DNA from 2 places in the Citrobacter sp. GW821-FHT02E08 genome. Region 1 is predicted to be linked to the other one. Evidence: predicted binding sites of a transcription regulator. Region 1 holds the regulator's gene; the other holds the start of a gene.

Region 1 (5,339 bases):
TGTCGGCAATGAACCCTGATTCGCTGGTGATCAAACAGGGCTTCGCAGAACCGTCGCTGAAGACTGCGGTTGCGGGTAAAGCCTTCCAGTTCGAGCGTGAGGGATACTTCTGCCTCGACAGCCGCTATGCAACGGCCGACAAACTGGTATTTAACCGTACTGTCGGTTTACGTGATACATGGGCTAAAGTCGGCGAATAAGCCACACGACACCATCCCATCCGACTAACGCCGCGCTTCGCGGCGTTTTTTTTCGCTTAATTTCCGCGAGATCCTCTGTTTGCGGAGCGAATTAATTGCATCTGAAAAATAATTAATCCGATAAACGATTTTTTGATAAGTAGGCTCAGAAATTTAGGTCGAGACTAAATTAAACGCTGTAACCGTTTTCATCTTCATGGAAATCAACGGTATTTTTCATTTTGATGATAATTTTTCGCATTTGCTGAATGTGTAACAAAAAGCAATGAAATATGTGCGGTCGCTCATATTATTACATACTGGTTACAGAAAGAGATTGATAATTCGCGTCGCGAAAAATAGTCTGTTCACTGTAGTCAATGAGGTTTTCTCAGCGCTATTTTTAATTTTTATTTTTAGCTGTTCGCCTTTGGCGGCAGCATTTTATACGTCAAAGAGGATTAACATATGCGTACGTTTAGTGGCAAACGTAGTACGCTGGCGCTGGCTATCGCCGGTATCACAGCAATGTCGGGTTGGATGGTTGCACCGCAGGCAAGCGCCGCGGGCTTTATCGACGATTCGACCTTAACAGGCGGCATTTATTACTGGCAGCGTGAGCGTGACCGTAAAGACGTCACGGATGAAGATAAATACAAAACCAACCTTTCACACGCGACCTGGAACGCCAACCTGGATTTCCAGTCGGGTTATGCAGCGGATATGTTCGGTCTGGATATTGCGGCATTTACCGCAATTGAAATGGCGGAAAGTGACGACAGCGGACACCCTAACGAAATTGCATTCTCGAAAAAAAATAAAGGCTATGACGAAGATTACTCTGGCGATAAGAGTGGTGTCAGTCTTTATAAAGCTGCTGCAAAATTTAAGTATGGCCCGACCTGGGCACGTGCCGGTTATATTCAGCCAACCGGACAGACGCTGTTAGCGCCGCACTGGAGCTTTATGCCGGGTACCTATCAAGGGGCAGAAGCTGGAGCCAATTTTGACTATGGCGATGCGGGCGCGTTGAGTTTCTCCTACATGTGGGCCAACGAATATAAAGCGCCATGGCACATTGAAGTGGATAAATTCTACCAGGCTGATAAAAAGACCAAAGTCGATTATCTCCACTCCGTTGGCGCAAAATACGATTTCAAAAATGATCTTATTCTTGAGGCTGCCTTTGGTCAGTCTGAGGGTTATGTCGATCAGTACTTTGCCAAAGCCAGTTACAAATTCGATCTGGGCGGGAATCCGTTTACCACCAGTTACCAGTTCTACGGCGCACGCGATAAAGTTGATGATCGCAGTGTGAACGACATCTATGACGGCACTGCATGGTTGCAGGCACTGACTTTCGGTTACAAAGTGGCGGAAGTGGTCGATCTGCGTCTGGAAGGAACCTGGGTGAAAGCGGACGGGCAGCAGGGCTACTTCTTGCAGCGTATGACGCCGACCTATGCCTCCTCAAACGGTCGTTTGGATGTCTGGTGGGATAACCGTTCCGACTTTAACGCCAACGGCGAAAAAGCGGTCTTCTTCGGCGCGATGTATGACCTGAAGAACTGGAATCTGCCAGGTATGGCGCTGGGTGCGTCGTACGTCTACGCCTGGGATGCCAAACCGGCTACCTGGCAGAGCAACCCGGATGCGTTCTACGACAAAAACAAAACCATCGAAGAATCCTCCTACAGTCTTGATGCGGTTTATACCATGCAGGAAGGACGTGCCAAAGGCACCATGTTTAAACTGCACTTCACCGAGTATGACAACCACTCCAATATCCCGAGCTGGAGCGGTGGTTATGGCAACATCTTCCAGGATGAGCGTGACGTGAAGTTCATGGTTATCGCCCCATTCACTATTTTCTGATGCCAGTCGCGGCAGGGTATTTCTCTGCCGCATCGTTGAGGACCGTTGTATGAAAAAAATGTTACTCATCGCCATTATGGCGTCAGGTCTGGTGGCCTGCTCGCAATCTCCTGCACCTAAGGAAGATAGCCGCCTTAAAGAGGCATACAGCGCATGTATTAACACCGCGCAAGGTTCACCGGAAAAAATCGAAGCCTGCCAAAGCGTATTAAATGTGCTGAAAAAAGAAGACCAGCATAAGCAGTTTGCTAACGAAGAGAGCGTGCGGGTACTGGATTACCAGCAATGTATTCAGGCGACACGTACGGGCAATGGTCAGGCGGTACAAGCCGATTGTGACAAAATCTGGAAAGAAATTCGCAGTAAAAACACAGTACAGTAAATGTACTTACCGGAAGGGGAAAAAGACCTGCTTTGATAGCGGGTCTTTTTTATGGGCATAAAAAAGCCAACCGCGTGGTTGGCTCTTTGGGGGCATATTACTTTGCGTCGTGCGCGTGTTCGTCTTCGCGGCAATCGCCTTCAGCGCAGTGACCGTAAAGATAGAGGCTATGGTTGGTTAAACGAATACCATGCTTAGTCGCAATTTCACGTTGACGCGCTTCGATAGAATCATCGCTGAACTCAATCACTTTGCCACAATCGAGGCAAATAAGATGATCATGATGATGCTGTTGAGTCAGCTCAAAAACGGACTTACCGCCTTCAAAATTGTGGCGGGTCACGATACCGGCGTCATCGAACTGGTTCAGCACGCGATACACGGTCGCCAGACCAATTTCTTCACCCATGTCGATCAGACGTTTATACAAATCTTCCGCACTGACGTGATGGTTATCCGGTCCCTGAAGAACTTCCAGAATTTTTAAACGAGGAAGCGTTACTTTCAGGCCAGCCTTCTTTAATGCGGTATTGTTGTCAGTCATGCGGAATCTGTCCTGTTACTAAACGATTCACTTCATTAAAGAAGTGACAGAAATTGCACTTGAGAGAATGCGTATCATTATAGAACTGCCATGTCTAAATGAAAACTGCAAGCCTCGGGCAAATATTATTAATCAAAACGTGGTACTGCCAACAATCACACTGTGCAATACCAGAATAACACCCGAACATTGTACAGGGATGGGCAGGAAAGTTACAAATTTGTAGCAATTATTTTGATTGATTTTATTTATTGATGCGGCGCAGATGGTTTCTGCGCCGCACGAAATCAGGCGTTGATGATTTCGTCGAGATGAAGTTCGGCAGAAATCTGTTTAACCCATTTTTCAACGCGCTCAGCGGTCAATTCCGGCTGACGGTCTTCGTCGATAGCCAGACCGACAAAATGATCGTCATCAGCAAGACCTTTAGAGGCTTCGAAGTGATAGCCTGCAGTTGGCCAGTGGCCTACGATGGTTGCGCCGCGCGGTTCGATAATGTCGCGGATGGTGCCCAGCGCATCGCAGAAGTATTCTGCGTAGTCTTCCTGATCGCCGCAACCAAACAGAGCCACCAGTTTACCATTGAAATCAATGTCTTCGAGGGTAGGGAAGAAGTCATCCCAGTCGCACTGTGCTTCACCGTAGTACCAGGTCGGAATACCTAACAGCAGAATGTCATACCCTTCCAGGTCTTCTTTACTGCTTTTCGCAATGTCATGAACATCGGCAACGTCTTTACCAAGCTGTTTTTGAATCATTTTTGCGATATTTTCGGTATTACCGGTGTCGCTGCCGAAAAAGATGCCAGTGATTGCCATGAGTAAAATAACCTCTTGAAACTTATTGAAATGGTGGTGGCGTATTGCCCACGGATAAGGGCAATCATAGCAGATCAGTCAGGCATGCGGAAACAGCAAACACGCAGGACTGCACTCTGTGCTACACGATTTATGATTTAGAGCAGAAATTCAGACAGACCCCTGGCCACGCAGCGAGATAAGCTGGTTTGTCAGCATCTCTTCAATGAGCTCACTACGGCTCATATTGCGTGCTTCCGCCAGTTCATTCAGCGCATCCACGGCATCAGCATTCAGCTTCAGTTCGACACGCTTAAGCCCACGAACCTTGTCGCGTTTAAGCTGATTACGCTTATTAATGCGTAGCTGTTCATCACGCGAAAGCGGATTGGTTTTGGGTCGTCCCGGGCGACGCTCGTGCGCGAACAGATCTAATGTCGTACGGTCCGTTTGTTCTTTGGCCATGATTTTGGTGACTTCGGGGAAACAATCAGCCAGGCGTGTGCCCGGATGGATAGCGCGCCATCATACATCAGCGAGTGAGGCACGCCAACGTCCACGCACGTAATCGCGCGCGGACGCTGAGTTTTTAATCAGTTAGCCTTATCCGCCAGATACCGGCGTATCGCGCGCAGCACGGCATCCGGTTTTTCCGCATGCACCCAATGGCCGGCACCCGCAATCACATGCGCCCGGGCCTGAGGAAATTGGGTCAGTAAATCGTGACGATAGGCCTCGGTGACGTAAGGCGAATTACCGCCAGGGATGAACAGTGCCGGATGATCCCAGGCGGGAATGGTTTCCCACCCTACGATATGTGGGTACTGCTCCCACAATACGGGCACATTAAAGCGCCACTCGCCATCGACATACGACTTTAACAGGAACTGGATAACCCCTTCTTCCTGGAGGTGCTGACGCATGACGGCTGCCGCCTGCTGGCGTGTCTGCGCGTCAGATTCGGTCACCGCGTTGATTGCAGCAAAGATCTCATCGTGGCGGCGCACGTGATAATCAACCGGCGCAATATCAATCGCCACCAGTTGATCAATACGATCCGGGGCCAGTGCGGTCAGCGCCATAACGGCTTTTCCGCCCATTGAGTGACCAATAAAGGTGGCTTTTTCGATACTCGCGGCGTCCAGAGTATCCAGCAGATCCTGCGCCATCGCCGGGTAATTCATCTCCGGTGAACGGGGAGAAAGACCGTGGTTTCGCATATCAACCTGGATGATGTCGTGATCCTCTACAAGATCGCGCGCCAGTATGCCGAGGTTATCAAGGCTACCAAACAAGCCGTGAACAAGGACGATGGGAGAATTATTGTGCAGCTTTTGTGCAGATTGCGCTCGGATGTTCAATTTCATGGCAAAGTTCTTTTTTTCGCTCTGTCGGGTTAGGGTATTATGTTGACCATTCTGCCACGGGGCTGCAACAACTACGGTTTACTCCGAGTTTTTCTGACAGCCTGGCTTGACGCTATCCGCTGTTGGGATTTGCCCCTATAATCCCAACGACTTGTATTCAGATAAGACACCGCACTGGATTAAGATGAAAACGAT
Region 2 (5,339 bases), on a different contig from region 1:
AAAGCAGACCGCGAACTGAACTGGCGCGTTACCCGTACGCTTGACGAAATGGCGCAAGATACCTGGCACTGGCAGTCACGCCATCCGCAGGGATATCCGGATTAAGGAACAATCATGACGCAATTTAACCCTGTCGATCATCCACATCGCCGCTTTAACCCGCTCACCGGGCAATGGATTCTGGTTTCGCCGCATCGTGCGAAACGCCCCTGGCAAGGGGCGCAGGAAACACCGTCTAACGAACGCCTGCCAGCTCACGATCCGGACTGTTTCCTGTGCGCAGGCAACACCCGTGTGACCGGTGATAAAAACCCCAACTACACCGGGACCTACGTTTTTACCAACGACTTTGCCGCCTTAATGTCCGACACGCCGGACGCGCCGGAGAGCCACGATCCACTGATGCGTTGCCAGAGCGCGCGCGGCACCAGTCGGGTTATCTGTTTTTCTCCGGATCACAGCAAAACCTTACCCGAATTGAGCGTTCCGGCACTGACGGAAATCGTTAAAACCTGGCAGGAACAAACGGCCGAGCTGGGGAAAACGTATCCGTGGGTGCAGGTTTTCGAGAACAAAGGTGCGGCAATGGGGTGTTCCAACCCGCATCCACACGGTCAGGTTTGGGCTAACAGCTTCCTGCCCAACGAAGCCGAACGTGAAGATCGTTTGCAAAAAGCCTACTTTGCTGAGCAGGGTTCCCCGATGCTGGTGGATTATGTTCAGCGTGAACTGGCCGATGGCAGCCGCACCGTCGTGGAAACCGAGCACTGGTTAGCGGTCGTCCCCTACTGGGCAGCCTGGCCATTTGAAACCTTGCTGTTGCCAAAAGCGCATGTATTGCGCATGACCGATCTGACCGATGACCAGCGCGCCGATTTGGCGCTGGCGTTGAAAAAACTGACCAGTCGTTATGACAACCTGTTCCAGTGCTCATTCCCCTACTCCATGGGCTGGCACGGCGCGCCATTTAACGGCGAAGCGAACGAACACTGGCAACTGCACGCACACTTTTATCCGCCGCTGCTGCGCTCCGCGACCGTGCGTAAATTTATGGTCGGTTACGAAATGCTGGCGGAAACCCAGCGTGATCTGACGGCTGAACAAGCGGCAGAACGCCTGCGTGCGGTCAGCGACATCCATTTTCGCGAATCCGGAGTTTAAAAAATGAGTCTGAAAGAGAACACACAATCTCTGTTTGCAGAAATTTTTGGCTACCCTGCCACCCACACCATTCAGGCGCCAGGTCGCGTTAATCTGATCGGCGAACATACCGATTACAATGACGGTTTCGTACTGCCCTGCGCTATCGATTATCAGACGGTGATCAGCTGTGCGACGCGCGACGATCGTAAAGTCCGCGTCATTGCCGTCGATTATGACAATCAGGTTGACGAATTCTCCCTCGATGCCCCCATCGTCACCCATGACAGCCAGCAATGGTCAAACTACGTACGCGGCGTGGTAAAACACCTGCAAAAACGTCACGCGGGTTTTGGCGGCGCCGATTTAGTGATTAGCGGTAACGTACCGCAGGGCGCGGGATTAAGCTCTTCCGCTGCGCTGGAAGTGGCCGTGGGCACCGTGTTCCAGCAGCTTTATCATCTGCCGCTGGATGGCGCGCAAATCGCGCTCAACGGCCAGGAAGCAGAAAATCAATTTGTTGGCTGCAACTGCGGCATCATGGATCAGCTGATCTCCGCGCTGGGCAAGAAAGACCATGCCTTGCTCATCGATTGCCGTTCACTGGGCACCAAAGCGGTATCGATGCCAAAAGGCGTGGCGATCGTTATCATCAACAGCAACTTCAAACGTACGCTGGTGGGCAGTGAATACAACACTCGCCGCGAACAGTGCGAAACAGGCGCACGCTTCTTCCAGCAGCCAGCCCTGCGCGATGTCAGCCTTGACGCCTTCAACGCCGTAGCAAGTCAGTTGGATCCGGTGGTGGCAAAACGCGTTCGTCACGTCCTGACTGAAAACGCGCGTACCGTTGAAGCGGCAAACGCGCTGGAGAACGGTGACCTGAAACGGATGGGTGAGCTGATGGCGGAATCTCACGCCTCCATGCGTGATGATTTTGAAATCACCGTACCGCAGATCGATACGCTGGTTGAGATCGTCAAAGAGACCATTGGCGAAAACGGCGGCGTGCGCATGACCGGCGGCGGCTTCGGCGGTTGCATCGTCGCGCTGATCCCGGAAGCGTTAGTACCCGCCGTACAACACGCCGTTGCTGAGCAGTACGAAGCAAAAACCGGTATCAAAGAAACCTTCTACGTCTGCAAACCTTCACAAGGAGCCGGACAGTGCTAAATGAAACCCCAGCGCTGGCACCCGATGGTCAGCCGTTTCGCCTGCTTACCCTGCGCAACAGCGCAGGGATGGTGGTCACGCTGATGGACTGGGGCGCCACGCTTCTTTCCGCCCGGATCCCCCTGGGCGACGGGAGCGTTCGCGAAGCCTTGCTGGGCTGCTCCAGCCCGGAACAGTATCCCGAACAATCGGCGTTTCTCGGCGCATCGGTCGGTCGTTATGCTAACCGCATCGCCGATAGCCGCTACAGCTACGCGGGTGAAACGGTCAGTTTGCTGCCAAGTCAGGGCGAGAACCAGCTGCATGGCGGACCCGACGGTTTTGATAAACGTCGCTGGCAGGTGGTCAACCAGAACGATTGTCAGGTGTTGTTTGCGCTGACATCCGAGGATGGCGACCAGGGCTTCCCGGGACGTCTGTGCGCCACCGCGCAATATCGACTGACCGAGGACAACCGTATTTCGATCACCTATCGTGCGGCGGTGGATAAGCCCTGCCCGGTTAATCTGACCAACCACGTTTATTTCAACCTGGATGGCGATGTGACCGATGTCCGCAATCATAAGCTGCAGATTCTGGCTGATGATTATCTGCCGGTTGATGAAGGGGGCATCCCGCGTGAAGGGCTGAAATCCGTTGCCGGTACCTCATTCGATTTCCGCCAGGCGAAAACAATTGCCAGTGCGTTTCTTGCTGATGGCGATCAACGCAAAGTGAAGGGATATGACCACGCCTTTTTGTTGCAGGCCAGGGGCGATGCTCGCACCCCTTGCGCGCATCTGTGGTCACAGGATGAAAAATTGCAGATGAAGGTGTACACCTCCGCGCCAGCGCTACAATTTTATTCCGGTAACTACCTGGGCGGCACACCTTCCCGTGGGCCGGACGCGTATGCCGACTGGCAAGGCCTGGCGCTGGAAAGTGAATTCCTGCCGGACAGTCCAAACCATCCGGAATGGCCGCAGCCAGACTGTATTCTTCACCCGGGCGAAGAGTATGTGAGCCTGACGGAATATCAGTTTATCCCTGCCTGATTCAGCGCCCTCCGAAAGGAGGGCGGTTTTATCTCCATCCTGCTCAAATCCCCATCACCTGAAGACAAAATCGCAACCATGAGTTCACAAGAACCTTACACTGCGTCACTATTTTCGCTATGGTTATGCATAAGGATTGCCGCTGAGGCGTCACGGCAATATAATGAGAATTATTATCATTAAATGAAGGTTGAGGAGTAAGCATATGGCTGTAACTAAGCTGGTTCTGGTACGTCATGGTGAAAGTCAGTGGAACAACGAAAACCGCTTCACCGGCTGGTACGATGTTGATCTGTCTGAGAAAGGCGTGGGCGAAGCAAAAGCGGCAGGTAAACTGCTGAAAGATGAAGGCTATAGCTTTGATTTTGCTTATACCTCTGTGCTGAAACGTGCCATCCACACCCTGTGGAACGTGCTGGACGAACTGGATCAGGCCTGGCTGCCGGTAGAGAAATCCTGGAAACTGAACGAGCGTCACTACGGTGCGCTACAGGGTCTGAACAAAGCTGAAACCGCAGAGAAATACGGTGATGAGCAGGTGAAACAGTGGCGTCGTGGCTTTGCGGTAACACCGCCAGAGCTGAGCAAAGACGATGAGCGCTTCCCGGGTCACGATCCACGCTATGCCACACTGACTGACAAAGAACTGCCGGTCACCGAAAGCCTGGCGCTAACCATTGATCGTGTCATCCCTTACTGGAATGAATCCATTCTGCCGCGCATCAAAAGCGGTGAGCGCGTCATTATCGCCGCTCACGGTAACTCCCTGCGCGCGCTGGTGAAATACCTGGATAATATGGGCGAAGATGAAATTCTTGAACTGAATATCCCGACCGGCGTACCGCTGGTGTATGAGTTCGACGAAAACTTCAAGCCAATCAAACGTTACTACCTGGGTAATGCTGACGAGATCGCAGCAAAAGCGGCGGCCGTTGCGAATCAGGGCAAAGCGAAGTAATTCATTTTCCGGGTAGCGATTCGTCATCGATTGGCTACCCGGTGCTTATACCCCGATAACCCCATCCAGTATCACCTGCGCCCTCCCCTGCGAACACCGTTCCACGCGACCACGCACGTTGTACACCTGCGCCAGACGTTCTGCGGTAATCACCGCTTGCGGCGCGCCGCTCGCCACCAGCTTACCGTCTTTGAGCATCACAATATGTTCGCCGAAGCGTAATGCCATATTCATATCGTGCACCACCACCAGCGTCACCAGCTGACGCGTTCGCGTCTCCTGAGCAATCCGTTCCATAACGTGCAACTGATAATTCAGATCCAGTGCGCTAAGTGGCTCATCCAGTAGCAAAAGCTCGGGACGGCGGATCAGTGATTGCGCCAGTCCGACCAGTTGCCGCTGACCGCCAGAGAGCCTGTCGAGATAATGCAGCGCGAGATGCGAAATGCCCAAATGTTCAAGTAGTGCCAGTACCTGCGCCTGATCCTGCGAAGCGTTATTTCCGCCCGCTGCGCGTTGCGCCACCAGCACAGACTCCAGCACCTGCAAGTGCACGCCCTGCGGCAATGACTGAGGTAAAAACACCACCTTCTGCGCACGCCGGGCAAACGGCAGCGACATCAGGTTTTCATCACCCAAAAGCACTTCCCCACGGGCTTTCGTTAAGCCAGCCAGCGCACGTAACAATGTCGACTTTCCACAGCCGTTAGGTCCCAGCAGCACCGTGATTTTGCCGCGCGGCAGTTCAGGAATGCTCAGATTGCCAATCACGGGGTGCTTCGGATAACCGGCATACAGCCCCTTAATCATCAGTCCGCTCATAGACCGCTTCCCCGTTGACGAAGAATGATGCTCAGGAAAAACGGTACGCCCACCAGTGACGTCACAATTCCCACCGGAATGATCACGCCAGGCACTATGTTTTTGGAGGCGACCGACGCCAGAGAAAGCACAAGCCCACCGGTCAACACGCTGCCTGGCAGATAAAAACAGTGATCTTCCCCAAACAGCATTCGCGCAATATGTGGCGCCAC

Evidence for each region. The regulator Fur, encoded in region 1, represses iron uptake genes when iron is present. The targets are predictions, from matches to a motif close to ATAATAATGAGAACNACTATCAA.
Region 2: gpmA (2,3-diphosphoglycerate-dependent phosphoglycerate mutase) is a predicted target of Fur. The motif match lies at 3,505-3,527, and genes of this name have one in related genera.

The regions. Positions count from the first base shown of each region.
Region 1 covers NZ_JBWKVL010000002.1:59,768-65,106, reverse strand. The annotation lists gene glnS (glutamine--tRNA ligase) at 1-200, shown strand, start outside; gene chiP (chitoporin ChiP) at 648-2,054, shown strand; gene AC07UY_RS02630 (ChiQ/YbfN family lipoprotein) at 2,104-2,436, shown strand; gene fur (ferric iron uptake transcriptional regulator) at 2,534-2,980, opposite strand; partial or broken gene AC07UY_RS02620 (fur leader peptide) at 2,973-3,058, opposite strand; gene fldA (flavodoxin FldA) at 3,268-3,798, opposite strand; gene ybfE (LexA regulated protein) at 3,949-4,242, opposite strand; gene ybfF (esterase) at 4,371-5,144, opposite strand; gene seqA (replication initiation negative regulator SeqA) at 5,329-5,339, shown strand, end outside.
Region 2 covers NZ_JBWKVL010000026.1:5,562-10,900, reverse strand. The annotation lists gene galE (UDP-glucose 4-epimerase GalE) at 1-105, shown strand, start outside; gene galT (galactose-1-phosphate uridylyltransferase) at 115-1,161, shown strand; gene galK (galactokinase) at 1,165-2,313, shown strand; gene galM (galactose-1-epimerase) at 2,307-3,347, shown strand; gene gpmA (2,3-diphosphoglycerate-dependent phosphoglycerate mutase) at 3,553-4,305, shown strand; gene AC07UY_RS21250 (ABC transporter ATP-binding protein) at 4,351-5,127, opposite strand; gene AC07UY_RS21245 (FecCD family ABC transporter permease) at 5,124-5,339, opposite strand, start outside.